Regions from separate parts of the Nonomuraea sp. NPDC050643 genome, predicted to be linked through region 3. Evidence: riboswitches for the same ligand, from Rfam matches in the RefSeq annotation. Region 3 holds a riboswitch; each other region holds the start of a gene.
What was found. Region 3 has a riboswitch for cyclic di-AMP ahead of AB0I15_RS61870 (hypothetical protein). Riboswitches for the same ligand answer to the same signal wherever they lie in the genome.
Positions count from the first base shown of each region.

Region 1: another riboswitch for cyclic di-AMP. It lies ahead of AB0I15_RS01935 (hypothetical protein); the one in region 3 lies ahead of AB0I15_RS61870 (hypothetical protein).
Region 2: another riboswitch for cyclic di-AMP. It lies ahead of AB0I15_RS00905 (C40 family peptidase); the one in region 3 lies ahead of AB0I15_RS61870 (hypothetical protein).

Region 1 is NZ_JBFAIM010000001.1:428,690-435,854, reverse strand. Features, by position in the region: gene AB0I15_RS01975 (DUF4032 domain-containing protein) at 1-1, shown strand, start outside; gene AB0I15_RS01970 (NAD(P)-dependent oxidoreductase) at 8-613, opposite strand; gene AB0I15_RS01965 (helix-turn-helix domain-containing protein) at 667-1,017, shown strand; gene AB0I15_RS01960 (roadblock/LC7 domain-containing protein) at 1,155-1,529, shown strand; gene AB0I15_RS01955 (hypothetical protein) at 1,533-2,435, shown strand; gene AB0I15_RS01950 (roadblock/LC7 domain-containing protein) at 2,465-2,863, shown strand; gene AB0I15_RS01945 (hypothetical protein) at 2,894-3,265, shown strand; gene AB0I15_RS01940 (alpha/beta fold hydrolase) at 3,315-4,160, opposite strand; gene AB0I15_RS01935 (hypothetical protein) at 4,197-4,940, opposite strand; cyclic di-AMP (ydaO/yuaA leader) riboswitch at 5,157-5,290, opposite strand; gene AB0I15_RS01930 (DUF5302 domain-containing protein) at 5,451-5,651, opposite strand; gene AB0I15_RS01925 (class I SAM-dependent methyltransferase) at 5,719-6,285, opposite strand; gene AB0I15_RS01920 (rod shape-determining protein) at 6,387-7,165, shown strand, end outside.
Region 2 is NZ_JBFAIM010000001.1:202,366-209,530, forward strand. Features, by position in the region: gene serA (phosphoglycerate dehydrogenase) at 1-572, shown strand, start outside; gene AB0I15_RS00895 (class I SAM-dependent methyltransferase) at 1,042-1,857, opposite strand; gene AB0I15_RS00900 (SSI family serine proteinase inhibitor) at 1,964-2,353, shown strand; gene AB0I15_RS00905 (C40 family peptidase) at 2,540-2,944, opposite strand; cyclic di-AMP (ydaO/yuaA leader) riboswitch at 3,140-3,280, opposite strand; gene AB0I15_RS00910 (3-isopropylmalate dehydrogenase) at 3,380-4,426, shown strand; gene AB0I15_RS00915 (branched-chain amino acid aminotransferase) at 4,651-5,748, shown strand; gene AB0I15_RS00920 (Uma2 family endonuclease) at 5,782-6,321, opposite strand; gene AB0I15_RS00925 (thioredoxin domain-containing protein) at 6,575-7,165, shown strand, end outside.
Region 3 is NZ_JBFAIM010000099.1:28,434-35,598, reverse strand. Features, by position in the region: gene AB0I15_RS61895 (alpha/beta hydrolase) at 1-295, shown strand, start outside; gene AB0I15_RS61890 (peptidoglycan DD-metalloendopeptidase family protein) at 766-1,695, opposite strand; gene AB0I15_RS61885 (hypothetical protein) at 2,057-2,503, opposite strand; gene AB0I15_RS61880 (hypothetical protein) at 2,618-3,205, opposite strand; gene AB0I15_RS61875 (F510_1955 family glycosylhydrolase) at 3,300-4,166, opposite strand; gene AB0I15_RS61870 (hypothetical protein) at 4,486-5,211, opposite strand; cyclic di-AMP (ydaO/yuaA leader) riboswitch at 5,287-5,426, opposite strand; gene AB0I15_RS61865 (multicopper oxidase domain-containing protein) at 5,635-6,333, opposite strand; gene AB0I15_RS61860 (multicopper oxidase domain-containing protein) at 6,302-7,159, opposite strand.

The sequences.
Region 1 (7,165 bases), on a different contig from region 3:
GACGCCTTCAGTAGGCCACCGTGATGCGCTGACGCGGGTGGGCGCCCTTCTCCACCTCGTCGGCGATCGCGACCGCGTAGTCCTCGGCCGTGATGAAGCTGCGGCCCTCGGAGTCGGCCAGCAGCGTGTCGCCGCCGACCCGGAAGACCCCGGTGCGCTCCCCCGGCGCGATCTCCGCCGCCGGGGAGACGAACGTCCAGTCGAGGTCCTCGACCTCACGGTAGAGACGCAGCGCCGAGCGCCCCGCCAGCGACTCCTTCTTGTAGATCTCCGGGAAGTCGGGCGTGTCGACCAGGTCGAGGCCGGGAGCCACCTCCAGGCTGCCCGCGCCGCCGACGACGATCAGCCGCCGCACGCCGGCCGCGCGCACCCCCTCGACGAGGGCGCGGTTGGCGTCGAGGAAGGGGCCCTCGGGCTCGGTGCCGTCGCGCGGCGGTGCGATGGCGGAGATGACGACGTCGTGGCCCTCGGCCAGTGTGGCGGTGTCGCGCACGTCCCCCTTGACGGGGCCGCCCCGGCGGCTGACACCGGTCACGTCGTGGCCGCGGGAGCTCAGTTCGGCGGCGATGCGCTGGCCGACCATGCCGGTCGCGCCAAAGAGAAGGATCTTCATGGTGCAACAGTATCTCTTTGATACTGGTTACTTCATCGTGCTATAAGTACCTCATGGATACCGGCGACGTCTTCGACCCGAACTGCCCGACCAGGGTGGTTCTTGATCGGATCGGCGACAAATGGTCGGTGCTGGTGCTGCTCTGCCTCGTCGGCGGGCCCATGCGCTTCACGCAGCTCAGGACGCGGATCGGCGGGGTCACGCCCAAGGTGCTGACGCAGACGCTGCGGGCCATGGAGCAGGACGGGCTGCTGACGCGGGAGGTGTTCGCGGAGGTGCCGCCGCGGGTGGAGTACACGCTGACCGAGCTCGGGCGCTCGCTGCACGAGCCGGTCTCCGTGGTGGCCTCGTGGGCGGAGCGGAATGTCGGGGAAATTCTTCGTTGCCGCGAGAAATTCTCATAAATCGTACAGTTATTCGTAACGGTGATGGTTTTCTACGACGTAGCCGTATAAAAGTGCCACGCCGGCGCTTCGCCTGATGAAGCCGCGATTCCGTACCCCTACGCTTTCCTCGTTCCCACCACGGCGAGGGAGGTCACGTGCTCGGAATCGACACCTGCCTGGCGGAGGTCATGTCCATACCCGGGGCACTGGACGCCATGCTGGTCGACCACACCAGCGGCATGGCGGTGGCCTTCAGCAGCGCGTCGGGTGTGGACGCCGACCGCTCCGCCGCCGCGCTCACGGAGGCGCTGCGCGCCACCACCGACGGCCTGGCCCGCACGTGTCCGGGCGACGTCGTCCGCATCGACGACATGCTCGTCACCACGGACAAGGGCCACCATCTGCTCAGGCTGCTGGAGACGGTGTTCGAGGGGCCGCTGGTCATCTACGTACGCCTTGACCTGGAACGATCCAATCTGGCTCTGGCACGCCACCGCCTGAGCTCCATCTCCAGCCGCCTGACGACGTGACCCATGAGCAGGCTCGACACCCTCCTGGCCGGGCTCGCCCGCGAGCGTTCCACCGGGGCGCTCCGGCTCGGCAGGACCGGCACGATCTTCCTGTCCGACGGGCGCGTGACGTACATGGAGTGCGCCCAGACGCCGGGCGTCGAACGCCTGCTCGCGGCCAGGGGCGTGATGAGCGAGTCGGCGCTGCGCGGCCTGCCGGCCGACGGCGGCTGCGCGCGGCTGCTCGCCGAGGGGCCCGTCACCCAGGGCGAGCTGCAGTACGCGGTGCTCGGCGTGGTCCTGGACGCGGCCTTCTTCCTGCTGCCGTTGAGCGGGACACGGCCCAAGTTCCGCCCCGGGGAGCGGCACTGGCTGGGCGATCAGTGGTTCTTCGACGTGTCGGGCCTGGTGCGGGAGTGCGCGCGGCGGCGGGCGCAGCTCGCCCAGATCTGGCCGTCCGCCGACGTGGACACCCTCCCGGTACGACCGGTGCCCCGGCTGCCGGGTCACGGGGTGACGCTGAGCCGGATCCAGTGGGAGGTCATCGTCAGGGCCGACCACAAGGCGACCCCGCTGGAGCTGGCCAGGCTGATGGGCCGGTCCGGCTACTCGGTGTTGCTGGCCGTCCGGCGGCTGACGGCCTCCGGGCTGCTCGCCGCGCCGGAGCCGGGACGGGCCCCGGACCGGCGCGCGGACGGCCGGAAGGCTCCCGACGACGAGCCCCCGAGCGGCCTGCCGAAGCGCCGGAAGGCTCCGGACGACGACCCGCAGGGCGGCCTGCCGGTGCGGGCGCGGCAACCGGCGCACGCGCGGCCGCCCCACGATCCCGGGGCGCCGGCCCTGCCGCTGGGCCCGCCCATAACGGGTGATCCAACCGACCTGGCGCTGCTGATGCGGCTGAAGAAGGCGCTCGAGGAGCTGTCGTGAGGTTCCCCTCACTCAGGAGGAGGCCACGGGTGGAGTTACGGCAAGAGGTTCTGGAGGAGATGGCGCTCCTGCGCGAGCGCACCCCGGGCGTGAACGGAAGCGTCGCCTGCACCGTGGACGGCCTGCAGATCGCCTGCGACTTCGGGGAGGACGCGGCGGGAGAGGCCGCGGGAGACTCCGCCGAGCAGGCCGCGGCGCTGTCGGCGGCGCTGCTCGCGATGAGCAGGCGGATGCTGATCATCACCGGCCAGGGAGCGTTCGAGGAGACCCTCATCTCCGGCACCGCCGGTTTCGTGGCCTTCTACGCCGCCGGCCCCACCATCGTCCTCACGGTCCTGGCCGGACCCGGCGCGAACGTCGGGCTGCTGCGGCTGGAGGGCAGGAAGACGGCTGCCGGAGTGGCCGCCGTCGCAGCACGCAAGCACTGAACCGTTCCAGGCAGAAAGGGAGGAAGAAACATGGCAGGCATGGACGTCTCTCTCAAGGAGATGCTGGCGATCGACGGCGCGGTGGGCGCGGCCGTCGTCGATCATGGCAGCGGCATGGCACTGGGCACGCTCGGCGGCTCCAAAGACCTGGATCTCCAGGTCGCCGCGGCCGGTAACACGGAGGTGGTCAAGGCCAAACTCCGCACGATGGACTCGCTGGGTCTCAAGGACAGCATCGAGGACATCCTGATCACGCTGAGCGGGCAATACCACATCATCCGTCCCATCTCGGGGCGCGGTGGCAAGGGGTTGTTCCTCTACCTGGCGCTCGACCGCGGACGCGCGAACCTGGCGATGGCCCGGCACCAGATGCGCGCCATCGAGGAGAAACTGGAGGTCTGACCAGGCCCGCGACGGCCCGTGCCCGCCCGGTCGCGGGCCGTCGCCATGCTCACGCGCCGGTCAGCTTCGTGATCTCCGCGACGATGTCGGGCCAGAGCGCCGCGGGCAGGTCGTGGCCCATCCCCGGATACGTCACCAGCCGGGCCCCCGGAATGGCCGCCGCCGTCGCCTGGCCGCCCGCGAGCGGGACGAGCAGGTCCGCCTCACCGTGCAGCACCAGCGTGGGCACGCGTACGCCGGCCAGCGCCTCCGTACGGTCTCCCGACGCCATGATGGCGGCCAGTTGCCGGGCGGTGCCCGCCGGGTCGAAACAGCGGTCGAAGGCCAGCCCGGCCATCATGACGATCTTCTCCCGGTCCAGCTCGTAGCCCGGCGAGCCGATGACCGACCACGTCCGCACGGCCTGCGCCAGCACGGCCTCGCGGTCGGCCGGGGGCCTGGTCATGAGGACCGTGGCGGCGGCCTCCGCGGGCGGCGCGATCGCCGGGCCCGGCGTGGACATGATGGAGGTCAGCGTCAGCAGCCGCGCCGGGTGCCGGATGGCCAGCGTCTGGGCGATCATCCCGCCCATCGACGCGCCGACCACGTGGGCCGAGCTCCAGCCGAGGGCGTCCATGAGCCCGGCGGTGTCGTCGGCCAGGTCGTCCAGCAGGTACGGCGACGGCGATCCCGTCGAGGGAACACCGTGGTCGTGGAGGTGCGTGGACAGGCCCGTGTCGCGGTTGTCGAACCGTACGACGTGGTGTCCCTGCTCCGCCAGGAGCTCGCAGAGCCGTTCGTCCCAGTGGATGAGCTGTGCGCCGAGCCCCATGATGAGGAGCAGGGGCCGCCCTGTGGGCGAGCCGAAGCTCTCGTAGGCGATTTCGATGCCGTTGACGGCTACGCGGGTGGTCACGGAACTAGAATGGCATTCTAGTCCGGCCTCGTAAAGTCAGCGCTTGACGAGCCTGCGCAGGCGCTCGCCGCCGAGCACCGCGCCGCCGCCCGCCATGGCGAGGGCGCCGGCCATGAGCGCGCCGCCCACCACGCTCGCCTCCTGGGGCTCGCCCTGGGGAGCGGCCGCTTCGGTGACCCCGCCGCCGTCCTGGGCGGGAGCCTCGATGGCGATGCCGCCACCCTGCGGAGCGCTCTCTTCCGCAGGCTTCTCCTCGGCCAGGATCTGCGGGGGCTTGGCCGGGTTGTTGTCCCGCTTGGACCAGGCGCCGGTGGAGAAGGCGACCGGATAGTTCTTCTTGCCCACGCCGTCGCCCCACTTGGTGATGACGTAGTCGACCTTGATGTGGCCCTGGCCGCCGACGCCGTCCACGCCCAGCGTGCTGGAGTTGAAGGAGCCGCCCGTCAGGTCGGCGAAGGTCTTGGCGTCGAGGTCCAGCATGATGCCGCGGTTGGAGGGGACTCCGGGGCCGCGGTCACCGACGAAGAAGGGCATCTTCTTGCCCTTGTAGACCACGTAGCCCTCGGTCAGCAGCGGCCAGCTCGGGCTGGCGGCCAGGCCCTTCTGCATGGGCTTGCCACTGGCGGGCAGGCCCGTGTCCCCGGCGCGGCCGGAGGAGTCGTCCCAGAAGTACGACGCGGTGGTGGAGCCCTTGAGCAGGATCTTCTCGTCAGTGTCGGAGTCGGCGTGGGCGGCCGTCCCGGCGATGGTCAGCGCACCGACGGTGGAGGCGGTAAGCATGGCGAGGGCACGCAGGCCAGAACAAGACATGAAAAGTTAAAGCCCTTCACGGGGGGACAGGGGAATTGCGCTCCGAAAAGGTGGGGGCATAGCAGGGCAGAACGCCCAACAGTGCTATGTGGAGCGCAAGAACAAGCCTTGGGAAGGGGGCCGCTCAGCGGGCGGCGGCCGGCACGGCGTTGTCTGGGGGTACGACGCGGTGGTCCATTAAGTAAAGTGTCCTCTCCATCACGCCTACCGGGTTAGCTGACGGGTTCGGGCGTGGAGATGCCCTACCGGCACGTGGCCGGATTCACCCCAGTGAGGTGGTTCCCCGGTTCCCGAGCTTCGGGATTCGGCGCCAACCGGCTGTCCTTCTTGGGTAAGGACTAGGTCACCGGCTGGTAATGGCGTTCACTCTAACTACCGAATCGGACAAACGCAAACTTTTCGTATCAAAGAGTAGAAGATCTACCTATATAGGTAAAGCAAGAGGGGGCACGGCATGCCGTACCCCCGTGAATTCCAGCCTCAGCCGCCGCTCTTGCGCCTGAATGATCTCTTACTCGCAGCCGGACCGTGCGCCCCGTGGATCTTCGATGGGTCGACGCCCCTGCCACCCGCGCCCGAGTCCGCGTGCTGGTTGCGCTTACGCTCCAGTGCTTCGCGGAACTTGCGCTTCAGCTCGTCCTCGGGAGTTTCGCTGACTTCCGGCTCCGGTGATTCCGCCATGAGGACCTCCATGGTGTTGGGGACAATCACAGCTTCGCATGACCCCGCTTATGACGCGAAACCGGCCTCAGACCCGGCCGAACGCCAGGAGGCGGAACACCGGATCGGGGCCGGAACGCCCCTGCCCGTGCCCCACGAACTCGGCCTCCCCCGCAGCTCGCAGGCCGTGCCCGGCCGCCGCCGCGACGACCAGGGCGGCCCGGTCGGGCGGGTCGGGCCGGCCGCCGGGGCCGTGCGCGGCGCGTTTGTCGACGGTCGTGACGTAGACGCCGCCCGGCCGCAGCACGCGGGCGGCCTCGGCGATCACCGGGCGGGCGTCGTCGAGCAGGTGCAGCAGCCAGATCGTGGTGACCGCGTCGACCGATCCGTCGCGTACCGGCAGCCTGCGGCTGTCGCCGAGCGCCACGCGTATCCGGCCGGCGGCGACGCGCGCCATGCCCGCCGAGGCGTCGACGCCGAGCACCCGCAGGCCCCGGCCGGCCAGCTCGCGGGTTACCAGCCCGGTGCCGCACGCGACGTCGAGCAGCGTGCCGCCGGGGATCAGCGCGCGCACGGCCTCCGCGGCGGCGGTGGCGCGCGCGAGCCCGCCGCGGGTCTCGTCGTAACGTTCGGCCTCGAGGTCGTAGTCGAGCACGGCTGTACCTTACGCGGTGGATCCGTTCCATTCTCCTGGTGTTGTGTTGGAGCGGCTCGGGAAATACAGCGGAACATGATGGTCGAGCCCCCGGTCCGCCGATGAGTCTCCTGGGTCGTGACCTGGCGATGGATCTCGGTGCGGCGAGCACCCGGATCTACGTCAGGCGTAAGGGAATCGTGCTCGACGAGCCGTCGGCGGTAACGCTCGACGACCGTACGGGCAAGGTCATCCGGTACGGCGCCGAGGCGGCGCGCGACGGTGACGGTCAGACGCGCTGGCCCGTGAGCGGCGGCCTGCCGGCCGACACCGAGCTCGCCCAGCGCATGATCAAGCACTTCCTGCGCAAGGTGCACCGGCATCCGTTCTTCCGGCCGCGCATCGTCATGGCGCTGCCCAACGACTCCACCCCGATCGACCGGACCGCGCTGCACGACATCGCGTTCGAGGCCGAGGCCAGGGGGATCGTGCTGATCCCGCACGCGCTGGCGGCGGCGATGGGCGCCGGGCTGCCGGTCAGGGACTGCCCCGGCAGCATGGTGATCGACGTCGGGCGCGACTCCGCCCGGATCGCGGTGCTCTCGCGCGGGACCGTGGTCGCGTACGGGGCGGTGCCCTTCGGGGGGCACGCCGTCAACATGTCCCTCATCCGCCTGGTCGAACGCGAGCACGGGCTGCTGCTCGACGAGGCCGAGGCCGAGTCGGCCAAGCGGCGGACCGACGTCCACGGCCAGGTGGTGGTGATGGCGCGCGACCCCGACAGCGGCCGGTCGTGCGCGCTGCCGCTGCCCGTCCGCTCGATCGACGAGGCCGCCGACCGGCCGATCGAGGCCGTCGTGAGCGAGGCGGTGGAGACCGTGGCGCGCTGCCCGGCCGAGCT
Region 2 (7,165 bases), on a different contig from region 3:
TGGCCGGCGAGGTCGCCACCAAGCTCGACGTCGAGGTACGCGGCGAGATCGCCGCCCAGGACGTGCGCGTGATCGAGCTGGCCGCGCTCAAAGGCGTGTTCGCCGACGTGGTCGAGGAGCAGGTCACCTACGTCAACGCCCCGCTGCTGGCCAAGGACCGCGGCATCACCGTCGAGCTGATCACCAGCTCGGAGAGCCCCGACTGGCGCAACGTGGTGACCGTGCGCGGCGTGCTCGCCGACGGCCGTACGGTCTCGGTCTCGGGCACGCTGTCCGGGCCCCGCCAGATCACGAAGATCGTCGAGGTCAACGGCTACGAGATGGAGATCGAGCCGACGGCTCACCTCTGCTTCTTCACCTACGCCGACCGTCCCGGCATCGTCGGCGTGGTCGGCCGCCTCCTCGGCGAGCACCGCATCAACATCGCCTCGATGCAGGTGGCCCGTGACACCAAGGGCGGCAAGGCGCTCATCGCGCTGACCGTCGACTCCGCGATCCCGGCCGAGGTGGTCGAGCAGATCGCGGCGGAGATCGGCGCCGAGAGCGGCCGCACGGTCGACCTGGAGGACTGACCTCTCCTCGCGGCATCGCGACAAGGGGGCCGTCACCGGAAAGGGTGGCGGCCCCTTCGCGTCTCACCATGCGAGATACTAGGACATCCAACGAGATGCCTCAGGTACTGTTATCGGTAATGCGCCAGGTTCTCGTACTTATTACCTGCCGCGGCGGGGCCTGTTAGGGCAGGTCGACGACTCGCCGCGGTGTGCGGCGTCGCGTCGGCCGTCAAGTCCCTTCGTCCGGTCCGTGACCCGGACCACGAGATCAGGCCCGGTCGGATTCGCGACCGGAGTCCGGCTTCCCACTGAGACACGCCCGCGAAATGAGATGAGTCACATGTACGAGATGTATGCCTGGAACCGTGCCGAAGACCAGCAGGACGAGGCCGCCGAGGCCGTGCAGATCGCGCTGGACCGCCGCGACAACGGCGGCGCCCCGCAGAACTCCGGCCGGTAGCCCTTCAGGGCTCCAGCCGACAGTCCTTCAGAACTCCAGCCGGTAGAAGGCGGCCGACCGCCTCATCCCCGGCAGGGCCTTGACGATCCAGGCCGAGACGCGGTGGGTCTTCGACAGGTCCTCGAACCCGTCGATCTCGAACGCGCTCACCGCCGACACGCACCGCAGCCTCGGATGGATCGCCTCCAGAACGGCCGGGCCGTCGATGCCCCAGTGGACCGCGGCCCCGGCGTTCTGGACGGGCTTGTTGAGCTTCTGCAGCCGCAGGCCGAGCCGGCTCAGGGCGTCGAAGATCAACTGGCCGCCGGGGAAGCGCTCCACGATCGCCCGCAGGAGCTCCGGCCCTCCGGCCGGATCGAGGTAGTAGAGCAGGCCCTCGGCCACGACCAGCACCGGAGCGTCGCGGGGGACCTGCTCCAGCCAGGCCAGCTCGGTGGCCGACGAGCCGATCATGGTGTAACCGGGCCGCTCGGGGAACAGCCGCTCGCGCAGCTCGATGACCTCGGGATAGTCGAGGTCGTACCAGCGGACCGAGGGCGGCGGGTCCATCCGGAAGACGCGCGTGTCGAGACCGCAGCCCGGCTGCAGCACGATGGCCTCCGGATGCCGGGCCAGGAACTCGCCCGCCCACCTGTCCATGAACCGGGCCCTGAGGGCGACGGCCTCGGCGGTGCTGGGGGTGATGCCCGTCTTGGTGAAGTCGTGGTCGATCCGGCCGATCACTTCGTCGGCCATCCGGTCGCCCAGGATCGGGTTGGGGGAGCGCGCGTCGAGCGCCTTGCCGTACAGGGTGGCGAGGAGGGTCGCCTTCTCCTCGGTCAGATGCACCTTCTCGGGTGACATGCCTCCCACGGTACGTCCGTGACTGAGGTTACGGACACCTCTCCTCGCGGACACGGAGAGTACTGATAGCGTCGCGCTGCGTATCCGTTCGCTGAGGAGGTCCCCCATGCACGCTTCCCTGACCGCGATCCGTCGCGTCGCCGCCGTGGCCCTGCCCGCCGTGGCCGCCGCGGCCCTGCTCGCCGCGCCCGCCCACGCGCAGGCGGGAGAGCTGAGTATCACGAAGTACCACCAGGGCGCGGCGCAGCGCTGGTTCCTGACCTGTGACCCGGACGACGGCAGCCACCCCGACCCGGGCGCCGCCTGCGACATGCTCCGCAGGAGCGGCGGTGATCTGGAGCGGCTCAGGTTCCGCCCGGACGTGGCCTGCCCGCGCATCTACGACCCGGTCCACGTCAAGATCCGCGGTGTGTTCTACGGCGAGCCGAAGAACTTCGAGGAGACCTACCCGAACCCGTGCTTCGCGGACAACCTGGCCGCCCCGATCGTGCCCTGATCGCCCGGCGCGACCGGCGAGCGGCCCCGCGCCAGGCGGGGCCGCTCGCGGCTTTCTCGGAGCGGTGTTCTCAGTGCGGTGTTCTCAGTGCGGTGTTCTCGGGGCGGTGCTCTCAGGGTGGTGTTCCCGGAGCGGTGTTCTGAGGGTGGTGTTCTGGGGGTGTGTTCTCATCTGGGGGGTGTGTTCTCAGAGGGTGGCGGTGGGCATGTCCGGAGCCGGGGCCCGGCGTTTCTCCAGCACCTTGGACCAGCGGCGCACACCCGCGGGGTCGGGCCGGACCGCCCCCACGAAGGCGTCCCTGCGCCAGCTCGAAAGCTTCTCCTCCTTGACCACGTCACCGCTGCGCGGCGCGTGCACCATGAACCCGGGCTTGGAGATCATCCCCACGTGTCCCAGGTTGCTGAAGAAGACGAGGTCGCCGGGCTTGAGGTTCTCCCAGCCGATCTTCCGGGAGAACGCCCCGTACTGTTCGCGGGCGGTGCGGGGCAGTTCGATCCCCGCCGACTCGTACGCCCGGAGCATGAGCCCCGAGCAGTCGTATCCCCGGTCGCTGGTGCCGCCCCAGACGTACGGGATGCCGCGTTTGGTCATCGCGTAGTGGAGAGCGGCCTTCCAGGGCGGCGTGGGGACGCGCTTGGCCTGGATGCGCCGGATCTCGGCGCCGGTCAGGGTGGTGACGTCTTTGTCGGGGGTCGCCTGTTTGTCAGGGGCCGCCTGTGCGGCTGGGCTGGCCAGGATGAGCCCGGCGACGCCCGCCGCCAGGCCGATGGCGATGCGAGACAGAACACTGTCCTTCCACGAGGCCGGCCGGGTTAGCTGACGGGCTCGGGCCTGGAAGACGGCCCTACGGCGGTTGCCGATTCGCCCCAGGGGAAAGTGGGTCCCCGGCTCCACGCAAGGGCTGCGTGGATTAGGCCCGATGGACTCTAACGAAACGGTCAAAAGGTCGCAATAGGGACAAAACCGGGCGTCCGAAAAATGAGATGGTGTGTTCGTCAGTCGAGACGAGCCGGTAAGGTACCGCCCATGGAGTCGCGTAACATCCGCCTGGCCGTCATCCCTGGGGATGGCATCGGCACCGAGGTCGTAGCCGAAGGACTCAAGGTCCTGGAAGCGGTCGGCACGAAGATCGAGCCCACGCACTATGACCTGGGCGCCGCCCGCTATCACCGTACCGGGGAGACGCTGCCCGACGCGGTGCTCGAGGAGTTGCGCGGCTTCGACGCGATCCTGCTGGGCGCCGTCGGCGACCCGAGCGTGCCGCCCGGCATCCTGGAGCGCGACCTGCTGCTCCGCCTCCGGTTCGAGTTCGACCACTACGTCAACCTGCGGCCGGTCAAGCTGTTCCCCGGCGTCGAGACCCCGCTGGCCGACACGCCGCCCGAGGACATCGACATGATCGTCGTCCGCGAGGGCACCGAGGGCCTCTACGCGGGCACCGGTGGCGCCATGCGGCGCGGCACGCCGTACGAGATCGCCACCCAGGAGTCGCTCAACACCGCCTACGGCGTCGAGCGCGTGGTGCGTTACGCGTTCGAGAAGGCCAAGTCGCGCCCGCGCAAGAAGCTGACCCTCGTCCACAAGACGAACGTCCTCGCCTACGCCGGCGACCTGTGGCAGCGCACGGTCAACCGCGTGGCCGAGGAATACCCCGAGGTCACGACCGACTACAGCCACATCGACGCGGCCTCGATGTTCTTCGTCAGCCAGCCTGAGCGCTTCGACGTGGTCGTCACCGACAACCTGTTCGGCGACATCATCACCGACCTCGGGGCGGCCATCGCCGGCGGCATCGGCCTGGCGGCCAGCGGCAACATCAACCCCGAGCGGACCACGCCGAGCATGTTCGAGCCGGTCCACGGCAGCGCGCCCGACATCGCGGGCCAGGGCAAGGCCGACCCCACCGCGACCATCCTGTCCGTCGCCATGCTCCTCGACCACCTCGGCCTGCACGCCGAGTCGGCCAAGGTGGAGCAGGCGGTCGCCGACGACCTCGTGGAGCGCCTGACCGGCTGGGCCGGTCGCACCACCCACGAGATCGGCGACGACATCACCGCGCGAGTATCCGGCTAGGGCCGCCTAGCTCCGAACGCGCCTGGCGGTCCGACGAGGACTGCCAGGCGCTTTTTCGCGTCCAAAAGGACCAACCACCCCATCGGCCACTTGCCATCCCATATAGCGAGACAATAGGAAGTACGGGACTGCCTCCCGGGCACGACTGCTCCGCGCAGCAGATCCGCGGACAGTGGGCAGGTTCCGGTAGATTTCGGTAGATCGCAGAGAGAAGGACCGCCGTCATGACCATCGCTCAGAAGCTCAGCTTCGACGTGCAGCTATCCGACCACGCTCGCACCGCGGCCGAGCGGGAGCAGGTACTGGCGAACCCCGGCTTCGGGCAGACCTTCACGGATCACATGATCTCGGTCGACTACACCGAAGGTCAGGGCTGGCACGACGCCAGGCTGATGCCGTACGGGCCGCTCTCGCTGGACCCGGCGACCTCGGTCTTCCACTACGCGCAGGAGCTGTTCGAGGGCCTGAAGGCCTACCGCCAGACGAGCGGCTCGATCGTGACGTTCCGCCCGTACGCGAACGCCGGCCGCTTCAACCGCTCGGCCCAGCGCATGGCCATGCCGGAGCTGCCCGAGGAGACGTTCGTCGACTCGCTCGAGCTCCTCGTCGAGACCGACAAGGACTGGGTGCCCACGACTGAGGGCCACAGCCTCTACCTGCGCCCTTTCATGATCGCCACCCAGGCGGGGCTGGGGGTCAACTACCCGTCCAGGACGTACAAGTACATGGTCATCGCCTCCCCGGCGGCCTCGTACTTCACCGGTGGCATCAAGCCGGTCTCGGTCTGGCTGTCCACCGAGTACACCCGGGCGGCCCCCGGCGGCACCGGCTTCGCCAAGTGCGGCGGCAACTACGCCGCGGCGTTCGTCGCGCAGCGCCAGGCCGTGGAGAACGGCTGTGACCAGGTGGTCTGGCTCGACGCGGGTGAGCACAAGTACGTCGAGGAGATGGGCGGGATGAACCTGTTCTTCGTCTTCGGCAACAAGCTCGTCACCCCCGAGCTGACCGGCACGCTGCTGCCCGGCATCACCAGGGAGTCGATCCTGGAGCTGGCCGGCGACCTGGGCCTGGAGACCGAGGAGCGCCTCGTCTCGGTCGATGAGTGGCAGTCGGCGAGCGAGGCGGGCGAGCTGACGGAGGTCTTCGCGTGCGGCACGGCGGCCGTGGTGACGCCGGTGGGCACGGTCAAGGGCGCCGACCGCTCCTGGACCGTCGCCGACGGCACCCCCGGCCCGGTGACGATGCGGGTGCGCGAGGAACTGGTGGGCATCCAGTACGGCGCCCGCCCCGACGCCCACAACTGGATCCACAAGATCGTCTGATCCGGCCGAACCCTCGGGCCCGCTCCCGAGGGTTCACCACCATTCCCCGGGCTCCAGGGAGGTTCCCCACGGCGCGGGCAGAAACAACGGCTCACACCCGGCCGCCACCGTTTCCCGGCCATATTCGCGGGGGCCGGGTTCGCTGAAGAGTTTCACCGCGTTCCGAAAGGGATCGACCACCAGATAAAGCGGCACCCCGGCCGGCGCGTAACCGCCCGGCTTGACGTGGTAATCGTCATAGCTGCTGCCCGCGGAAACGACGTCCACGAGCAGCAGCGTCGAATCCCCTTGAACGGCGTGATCCAGGTGCATCCGCGGCGTCCCCGGCACCACGGCCAGGTCGGGAACGTAACGATCGGCCTGTTTTCCCAGGTAGACCGTGATATTGGGCCAGATCTCCCAGCCCCGCTCCACCACCGTGCCGATGAGCCGGCACCAGATCCGGAAAAGAAGCGTGTTGTGCTGCCAGGTGCCGGACTCATTCACCAGGAGCCGGCCCCGCGTGGTCTCCACCCGATATTCGGGAAGCAAATCGCGCACCAGGCGGAATCGCTCTTCGAGTGGCGCGGCCATGCCACCGTCCTCACGTCGTCGGAGTGACCGAGCGTAGAAGCGGAAGGGGGCGTGATCACAGGGTGTGCGGTCGAATGATGCGCTGCCGATATCGGCCCGCGGCCGCCCATGTCTCCGGCGCCGGTCCGTGGTCAGGTGGATCCGGTCGCTCCGCCGGCATCGGCGCCGGGCCGGGCGAGGAGGTATGCCGTCATACGGCCGTTGTTTCGGTTTCGGGTAAGGTCTGCGCGATCAATGAGGTGAGAGTGGGCTGATGAAGAAGCGGTTGTTGGCGGTCGCGCTGGCGTGCGTGGCGATCGCCGTGCTCGGGGTGCTGGCGTTCTCCGAGCCGGGCGTGTCGTCCGAGGGAGTGCGGCTGGCCCGTCAGACGGACGGCTCGATGGTGCTGGCCGACCGGGGGAGCGACGCTCCCGTGCTGGACGTGTACGAGGACTTCGACTGTCCCATCTGCAAGGACATGCACGCCAAGGTCGACGCCACGATCCAGCGCCTGGCCAGGGAGGGCAGGGTCAAGGTCGTCTTCCACACCGTGACGATCTTCCGGGACGAGCCCATGCGCTCCAACTCCGTCCGCGCCGCCGCGGCCGCCCGCTGCGTGCCGGAGGCGAACTGGCTGGCCTTCCGGGACGAGGTGTACGCCATGCAGCCCGCGCCGCACGGCACCGCCTCGGGGTTCACCGTCGAGGAGCTGGTCCAGGCGGCCAGGAAGGCCGGTGCCGCGGTGGACGAGTGCGTCACGTCGCAGTCGTACGCGAAGGCGCACCTGGAGGAGACGGCCAAGGTGCCGCTCGAGGGCACGCCGACCGTGCTGCTCGACGGGCAGATGCTCGGCAACGAGGCGTTC
Region 3 (7,165 bases):
CTCGTTCGGCTCCGATCTGCCGCAGAAGACCGCCGAACGCCTCTGGGCCGCCCAGCGGGCCGCCTCGACCAGCGCGTTTATGACCCCGTCGAAGGCCGCCGCGTGGAAGACGATCCCGTCCTGGTACTTCATCAGCACCGGTGACCGGATCATCACGCCGGACTCGCAGCGGAAGATGGCCAAGCGGGCCCGCTCGAAGGTCACCACGTTCGCGGGCGGATCGCACCTGACCCTGATCTCGCATCCGGACGCGGTGACGGCGGTGATCGGGGCGGCGGTCTGCTCCGTGCGCTGACGGCCCCTGAGCGACACACCGCAGCACTACTGGAAGCCGACGATCAACAGGACCACCGCTATCCATCGAAGGATTCGTTCCGACACTGGATTCTCCAGCATCATGGCCGCCGGCTTCGCCAACGCGTCTGGGTTCACTACCGCGAAAGCAATGGCCACGTAGCAGACCAGCATGGGTATGCCGATCGTCCACTCGACAGAACCGCCGCCCACGTAGGGCGAAATCCCAAAGGGAACCGCCCCGGCTGGACGAGGCCAGCCGTCAGCCGCTGCTCCACCCGTACCGGCACCAGGCGGCGACCGCCTTCGCCCGGCTTTCGCCCGCCGACCTGAGCCTGCTCGGACCGCACCTGTAGACAGGTTGTACGTACGCCCGCCTTTCGGACGAACACCCTCGCCACTTCGGCGCGGCCGAACAGCTGATCTTTCATCCGTTGGAATCATTGCCCGGGGTGCCGGTGGGCCGGCCGCTCAGCCGAGCGGAATGACCGGCTCCGTGGACCGGCTGACGTAGAAGCAGCCCGTGGTGGGCAGGCTGCTGGCCGCCGGTGGTGTGACGCCGTCGTACACGGCCAGCAGGAAGTTCTGCGGGCACCGCCGGGTGCTGCCGGTACGGATGCCGAAGTGCAGATGCGGACCGGTCGAGTTGCCGGTGTTGCCGCTCAGCCCGATCTGCTGCCCGGCGGCGACGGAGGCGCCATTGGGGACCGACCACGAGGAGAAGTGGCAGTAGGTGTAGATGGCCCCGTCGGTTCCGGTCAGGTTGATGCCGCGCCCGCAGAGGCTGTCGTCGATGATCGTCACCGTGCCGGCGCGCGCCGCGTATGCCGGGGTGCCGGTGCCGACCGGGAGGTCGATCGCCGGATAGTCGTGGTGCGGGTCGTCGTACTCACTGCGAGGCAGCGCGTTGCGCGGAAGGGGGAGCGAGAAGGAGACCGCTCCGGTGGAGGACGTGATCCGGACGGCGTCGGCCACGACGTAGCCGGGCTGGCTGGTCCAGCGGCTGACGCCGACCACGTTGTAGTCGCCGGCGGCCAGGGCGAACGTGCCGAGACCGACCCAGCGGCCGCCGTTGGCGCGCTGATCGACGGCCACCGTACGGGTGCCGTCAGTGGTGGCCACCAGGAACGGGGTGGCGCTGTTGTAGCCAGGGTCGGCCGGGTACCAGACCTCTACCAGGTGAGCTCCGGCCGCTGCGATCGACGCCTTGAACCAGGCGGCGTCGCTCGTGGTGGTGTCCGGGGTCGCGAACCGGTAGTCCGCGCCGTAGCGCTGCGTGGACCAGGTCGAGGTGCCCCAGTTGGCGCCGGCGGAGAACTGTCCGGCGGTGGCGTTGTCGACCGTGATGGTCGCGGCGGTGGCGGGTGTCACAGTGCCGAGCAGCACCAGGGAGGCCGTCACGGCGGCGGTCGATAACCGAGTGATGATTTTCACGAGCTGGGCCCTCCGGGGGTCGAGGGGAAGCGCGGGTGAAGGTATCTAACCAACATGCGAGCGCCAATGAAAGATACCTACATGCATCGGTATCGCGGCCTTGGGCCGGCGACCGGGGTCCAGACCGGCCGGCCGAGCCCATTCCTCCGCGGTGACGGGCGCGCGACCTGCGGCGGTGCGACGGCGGCCGACCCTGACGTGCTGACCGGTCATCGCGGCCAGGATCTGATCGCGGACCTACGGCATCACGTCTGCGGCTTCGAATAGACCCTGACCGCCGAAAGAACCGCCTGCCGCAAAAGGCCCGCAAGGGCGAGCATGCCGGTGCTCACGTGCCGGTGCCGGCCGGTCCGGGAGCGGACCTGGTATTGGGGCAGGCCGAGTAGGTCCGTGCCGGGCTGGCTGTTCTCTTCGATCTTCCGGCGCATTTCGGCGGCCGCGACAACTGCGCTGGTGGGCATGCGCCGAATTCCTCCAAGAACCCGGCCTCGAGAAGCTGCTGCATCGCCTCCGTAGCCTCGATCTCGGACACTTCCGGGTGTTCGCACGTCACGACGGCGAGCACATCGTCGGGTGACCTGGTCCCGTCCAGCGCGCTGACCAAAGTCCACAACCAGCCGCCGGAGTCCTCCATCTCCGCCCCAATGCCGTGGATCGTGGCAGCGATCCTGACATTGCCATCGAATGTGCGAAACGGGACATGCTCCGGCTTGATCCGCGGCTTCAGCAGTTCCCTGGCCCGGTGAATCGCCCCGAGTTTGATGGAGATCTCCACCGAACCCGGGACGATTCACTTTGCCGACCGCATCCAGCCACCGTCTGCGACCGAGCGGAGGTCAGGGGCAGGCTCTGCGACATGAGGTCTCCGGGAAGAAGCGAGCCCAGTCTTTCAGGCTGAGGTCATACGTGACAGTGGCGCAGATCTGGGTGGCCGTAAGTCGCGGGTCGGTGTCCCAGAGGATGGCGGTCCGGTCGTTGCTGGCGGTGGCCGGCAGTCGCCCGTCAGGGCTGAAGGCGACGTCGCGGACCATGCCCAGGTGTCTGAGCAGCCGTAGGGCGGCCTGCGGTCGGCGGGCCGGAACAGCAGCAGGGCGGGGTCGCCGATGCGCATGTGCTGCTGAGGGGTACCGGCGACGGCGACAATGGAGCGGCCATCGGGGCTGAAGGCTATGGTGTTGACCGGCGCCGGGCCGGCGGTGAGTTGGCCGCGAACTGTTCGGCTGTCGGCGTTCCACAAGATGATGGCGCCGTCGTCGCCGGCGGTGGCCAAGGTGCGGCCGTCGGGGGCGAAGCCCACGTCGTTGAGCCAGTCGGTATGCTCGGCGAGCGGCAGCCGGGTGGGGTCCCACAGGATGATCCGGGTGTCCTCTCCGGCGGAAGCCAGCAGCGGTGCGCTCGGGCTGAAGGCCAATGTGTTAGACGTTCTCGATGTGGCCGGTGAGCGCGCTGACTCGGGCGGCAGCGCGCCGATGTCCACGCCGTCCACCCGGGCGCCGGGAGGGACCTTCCCGGCGAGCGCAGGACGCTCATGAAGCCCCCGGGCCTACGACGGCGGTTGGGACGGAGAGCGATCACGAGGCCGCGGAACGGAAGACGACGGTAAAGTCGCCGCCGCCGTTCCTGGACTCGTAGACGGTGCCGTCCTCGGTCGTGGCGAGCAGCCGGTTGCCATCGACGGCGGCGAACGCCGTGGCCTGTCCGGGCAGGGCCCCGCCGGCTTGCCAGGTACGTCCCTCGTCCCGGCTCGTCTGTAGTCGGCCCTCGGTGTCCGGACCTACCAGCAGTCCCTTGGCAGGGGAGTCGACGTGGCTGAGCAGCGGCGCGCCCTGGACGCCCGCGAAACTCGTGCCGCCGTCCGTGCTGACCCGCAGTCCGCCCTGGGTGGTCGCGTAGAGGCGATCCGGCTCGCCGGCGTTCGCGGCCAGGTCGATGGCGTCTTCGTCGGTGCCGGGCATCCAGGTAGTGCCCCCGTCTGCGCTCGCCCTTACCTGCCTTGTCTGGCTGTCGTACGCGTACAGCTTGTCTCCCGCAGGCTGCAGGGAGTGAAAATCGGCGGCGCCGCCCTCAGACACGGTGACCCACGTGCGACCGGCATCGCTGCTGCGGATGAGGCCCAGGTGCGGACTGGCGGCCTGCGGGTCGCCGGGGTGACCGCTGGCCAGGAACGTCCCTGGTCCGGTCACGGTGAAGCCCATATGGTCCTGGATACGTCCGGCCACCCGCTGGGCGGTCTCCACCGATGTGACCTTGAACAGGCCGTAGTGGCCCGCCAGATAGAGGGCGCCGTCCGCTGGATCGACGCCCAGCCCGTGAATGTGACCGATTCCCGGATCATCAGGGCCGGGCGCTGAGGAGGATGGTGATGGTCCGCACGCCGACGCGACAAGCGCCAGGACGGCCAGCGCCGCGGCTGTGGCACGAAGCCGTGTATTGCGCATAGTCACAGATTCTACTAGCTAATATAGTAGCTCGTCGTCGAGAATGGCTCCGGCCGACGATGGCCGATCAGTCCATCGTGAGAGAACTGGGCCGCGGCCGGCTCGTCTCGGGGATCGAGCGGCGTCACGAGATCCGCACTGCCGGGGTCATCCCGGCATCGCGGGCCCAGAAACAGCACGAATGCTCGCCGGCCCCTGGTCGGTGCTGCCGGTGTGAGCTTGGCTGTTACAAGAGAGCAGCGCGGCGGCGTGATGGAGTTGCCGGGCCCGGCTCGGTGTCGTCGCCGGGTCTTGGAGTGCTCCCTCCATCACGCCCTTCCTAATAGACCGAGATGTGTGGGTGGTCGTAGTGGTTGGCCGTGACACCGCCCCGGTCGCTCATGTACTTCCACGCCCCCGTACGGACGTGCCAGATGCGTTGCCTGTAGATCACGTACATGATGCCGAGCCGCTGCGCGTTTTCGATCACCCACTCAGAGATCTCATCACCCAGCCTTGCCTGCTCAGGCGAGGGCATCGCGCCGCCGGAGCTCACCATGAAGTCGCACGCGCGGCCGAGGGGATGCTCCCCGCCGTCATTGACGCCGCGGTAGCAGCCGACGCCGTAGGACAGGGCGAAGCGCTGCCGGATCAGGTTGCGTACGTTCCGCATCCGCGGGGTGATGTTGTCGCGTACCTTGGTGAAGCCCGCTACGAGCGCCGTCTCCTCGGCGGCGAGCTGCTCCAAGATGGCCGCACGTCTGAGGATGGTGCTCGGGTCGGCTCCCGCCGCGAATATCGCGAGATTCAGGTCCGGTTGCTGGTAACGCAGCGTCGCCAGCTCTCGGACGCCTTGCTGGGCCTGCTCGTATCTTCTCTGCGCCGCTCGCAGCCGCGCCCGCGCCGCCTGCTCGGACTTCCTGGCGGTCACGAGCGAGACACGCTTGGCGTTGTAGTCGCCGATCAGCGCGTCGAGCTCCTTCTGCTGTTCGGAGAGCTGCCTGCGCAGCTCTTTGGCGCCGGGTTCAGGGGCCGCGAGCGCTTCTGCGCCGATGCTCGCGCCCATGGCCAGGGTGACCAGCAGGGCCCCAGCGGATACCGGATGCGACGGAATGGCGTGGGGGGACGACCCGCCACATAGGGCTCCTCTCCTTCTGCCTGCCGGGTTAGCTGACGGGTTCGGGCGGGAGTCGCCCTACGACGACGAAGGTCGCCGATTCACCCCTGCATCGTGGGTCTCCGGCTCCCGGCCAGGGGACCGGGACTCGGCTCGGCGGCTGCGGGAACCGCACTACGAGGAACCATAGTAGGTGCTGTCGGCGAACGCGGTGGTTTCGCGCGGAGAGGTATGCCTCCAGGATCTCGTCTCCCGAGTAGAGGGTCTGGGAGACGAGATCCAGCACGACGGCCACTCTGCTATCAGAGATAGTTGAATCGAGTGTGCATCTGCATCGCTTGTCTTCGCTGAACCCGAGGGGTGGGGGTTGCGTCAGGTTTGCCGGTAGCCGAGCAAGGTCATCATGCCGGATTCGCCGTGGTAGACGTTGTGGCAGTGGATCATCCACAGGCCGGGGTTGTCGGCGTCGAAGTCCACGTCCAGCCTGGTGTTCGGAAGGACGATGGCGGTGTCCTTGCGGATGCCGGCCTCGGCCAGGGCGAAGGTGTGGCCGTGCAGGTGCATCGGGTGCCACATTGTCGTGCGGTTGACGAACGACAGGCGGACCCGTTCTCCTGCCCGAATCGCTGAGATGATCTTCGGGTCGTACTTCTTGCCGTTGATCCCCCAGTCGTAGGTCATCATGCTTCCGGTGAGCTCCAGCTTGATGGTGCGGTCGGGGTTCTTGGGCGCGAGCCGTACGGCCTCGGCCGGGCGGAGCTTGGCGTAGCGGAGGACGCCGCCCTCCAGTTCGTGCGGACGCAGGCCGGCCTTGGGCGCCGATGCTGACCGGCTGGTCCTGATCAGGCCGCGGGCCACGGCTTTCTTGCCCTCGGCGAGAGCGACCAGCGGGAAGACGCCGTCTTTGAGAGTGACCAGCACGTCGTAGCGCTCGCCCATGCCGATCAGCAGTGCTTCGGTATCGATCGGCTGTACGGCGAAGCCATCGGTGTGGGTGATGGTCATTCGATGTCCGGCCAGCGCCACGCGGAAGGCGGTGTCACCGCCCGCGTTGATGATCCGGATGCGCAACCGCGCCGGGCTCGGCGCGGAAGGTCTCCGGTGCGGTGGCGATCCGCCCGTTCAGCAGGAAGTGCGGATAGCGTACGTCGCCCGCGTCCCCGCCGAGCAGCAGGCTGGTGGCGCCCATGAGCATGTGCTTGCTTGTCCCAGGCGTTGGGCTGGGGGTCATCTCGGTCATACCGGTCATACCACCGTGATCCATGCCGCCCATGCCGCCGGACAACTCGGCCAGCACTTCGTCCGGCGTGCCGGTGACCCCGTCCAGCCAGTCGTCGAGTACGACGACCCACTCGTCGTCGTACGTCAGCGGCTCGTTCGGGTCCTCCACGATCAGTGGGGCGTAGAGCCCGCGGTCGAGCTGGGTGCCAGTGTGCGGGTGGAACCAGTAGGTGCCCGGGTCCGGGGCGGTGAACTCGTAGACGTATGTGGCTCCGGATGCGACAGGCCGCTGGGTGACGCCGGGCACGCCATCGGCGTCGTTGCGGAGCGCCAGCCCGTGCCAGTGGACGGTGGTGTCTTTGGGCAGAGTGTTGGACAGCCGGGCACGGATCACCTCGCCCGCCTTCACCCGGATGGGCCTGCCCGGGATGCGGCCGTCGTAGGCCCAGGTTCGTGCGGTCACGCCGCCGAGCTCTACTTCGCTCTCGGCGGCCACAAGGGTGAAGTCGCGTACCGCACCGGGACCGCGGGCCTGCTCGGCGGCGCGGACCTGGTCGCTCCTCGGGCCGATGAAGGCGGGAGAGGACGTGGGATTCTGGTCGCAGCCGGTGAGGGCGGCTCCGCCCAGGAGACCGAGACCGCCCCTGAGCAGGGCGCGTCGACTGATGTGGTACATGGTTGC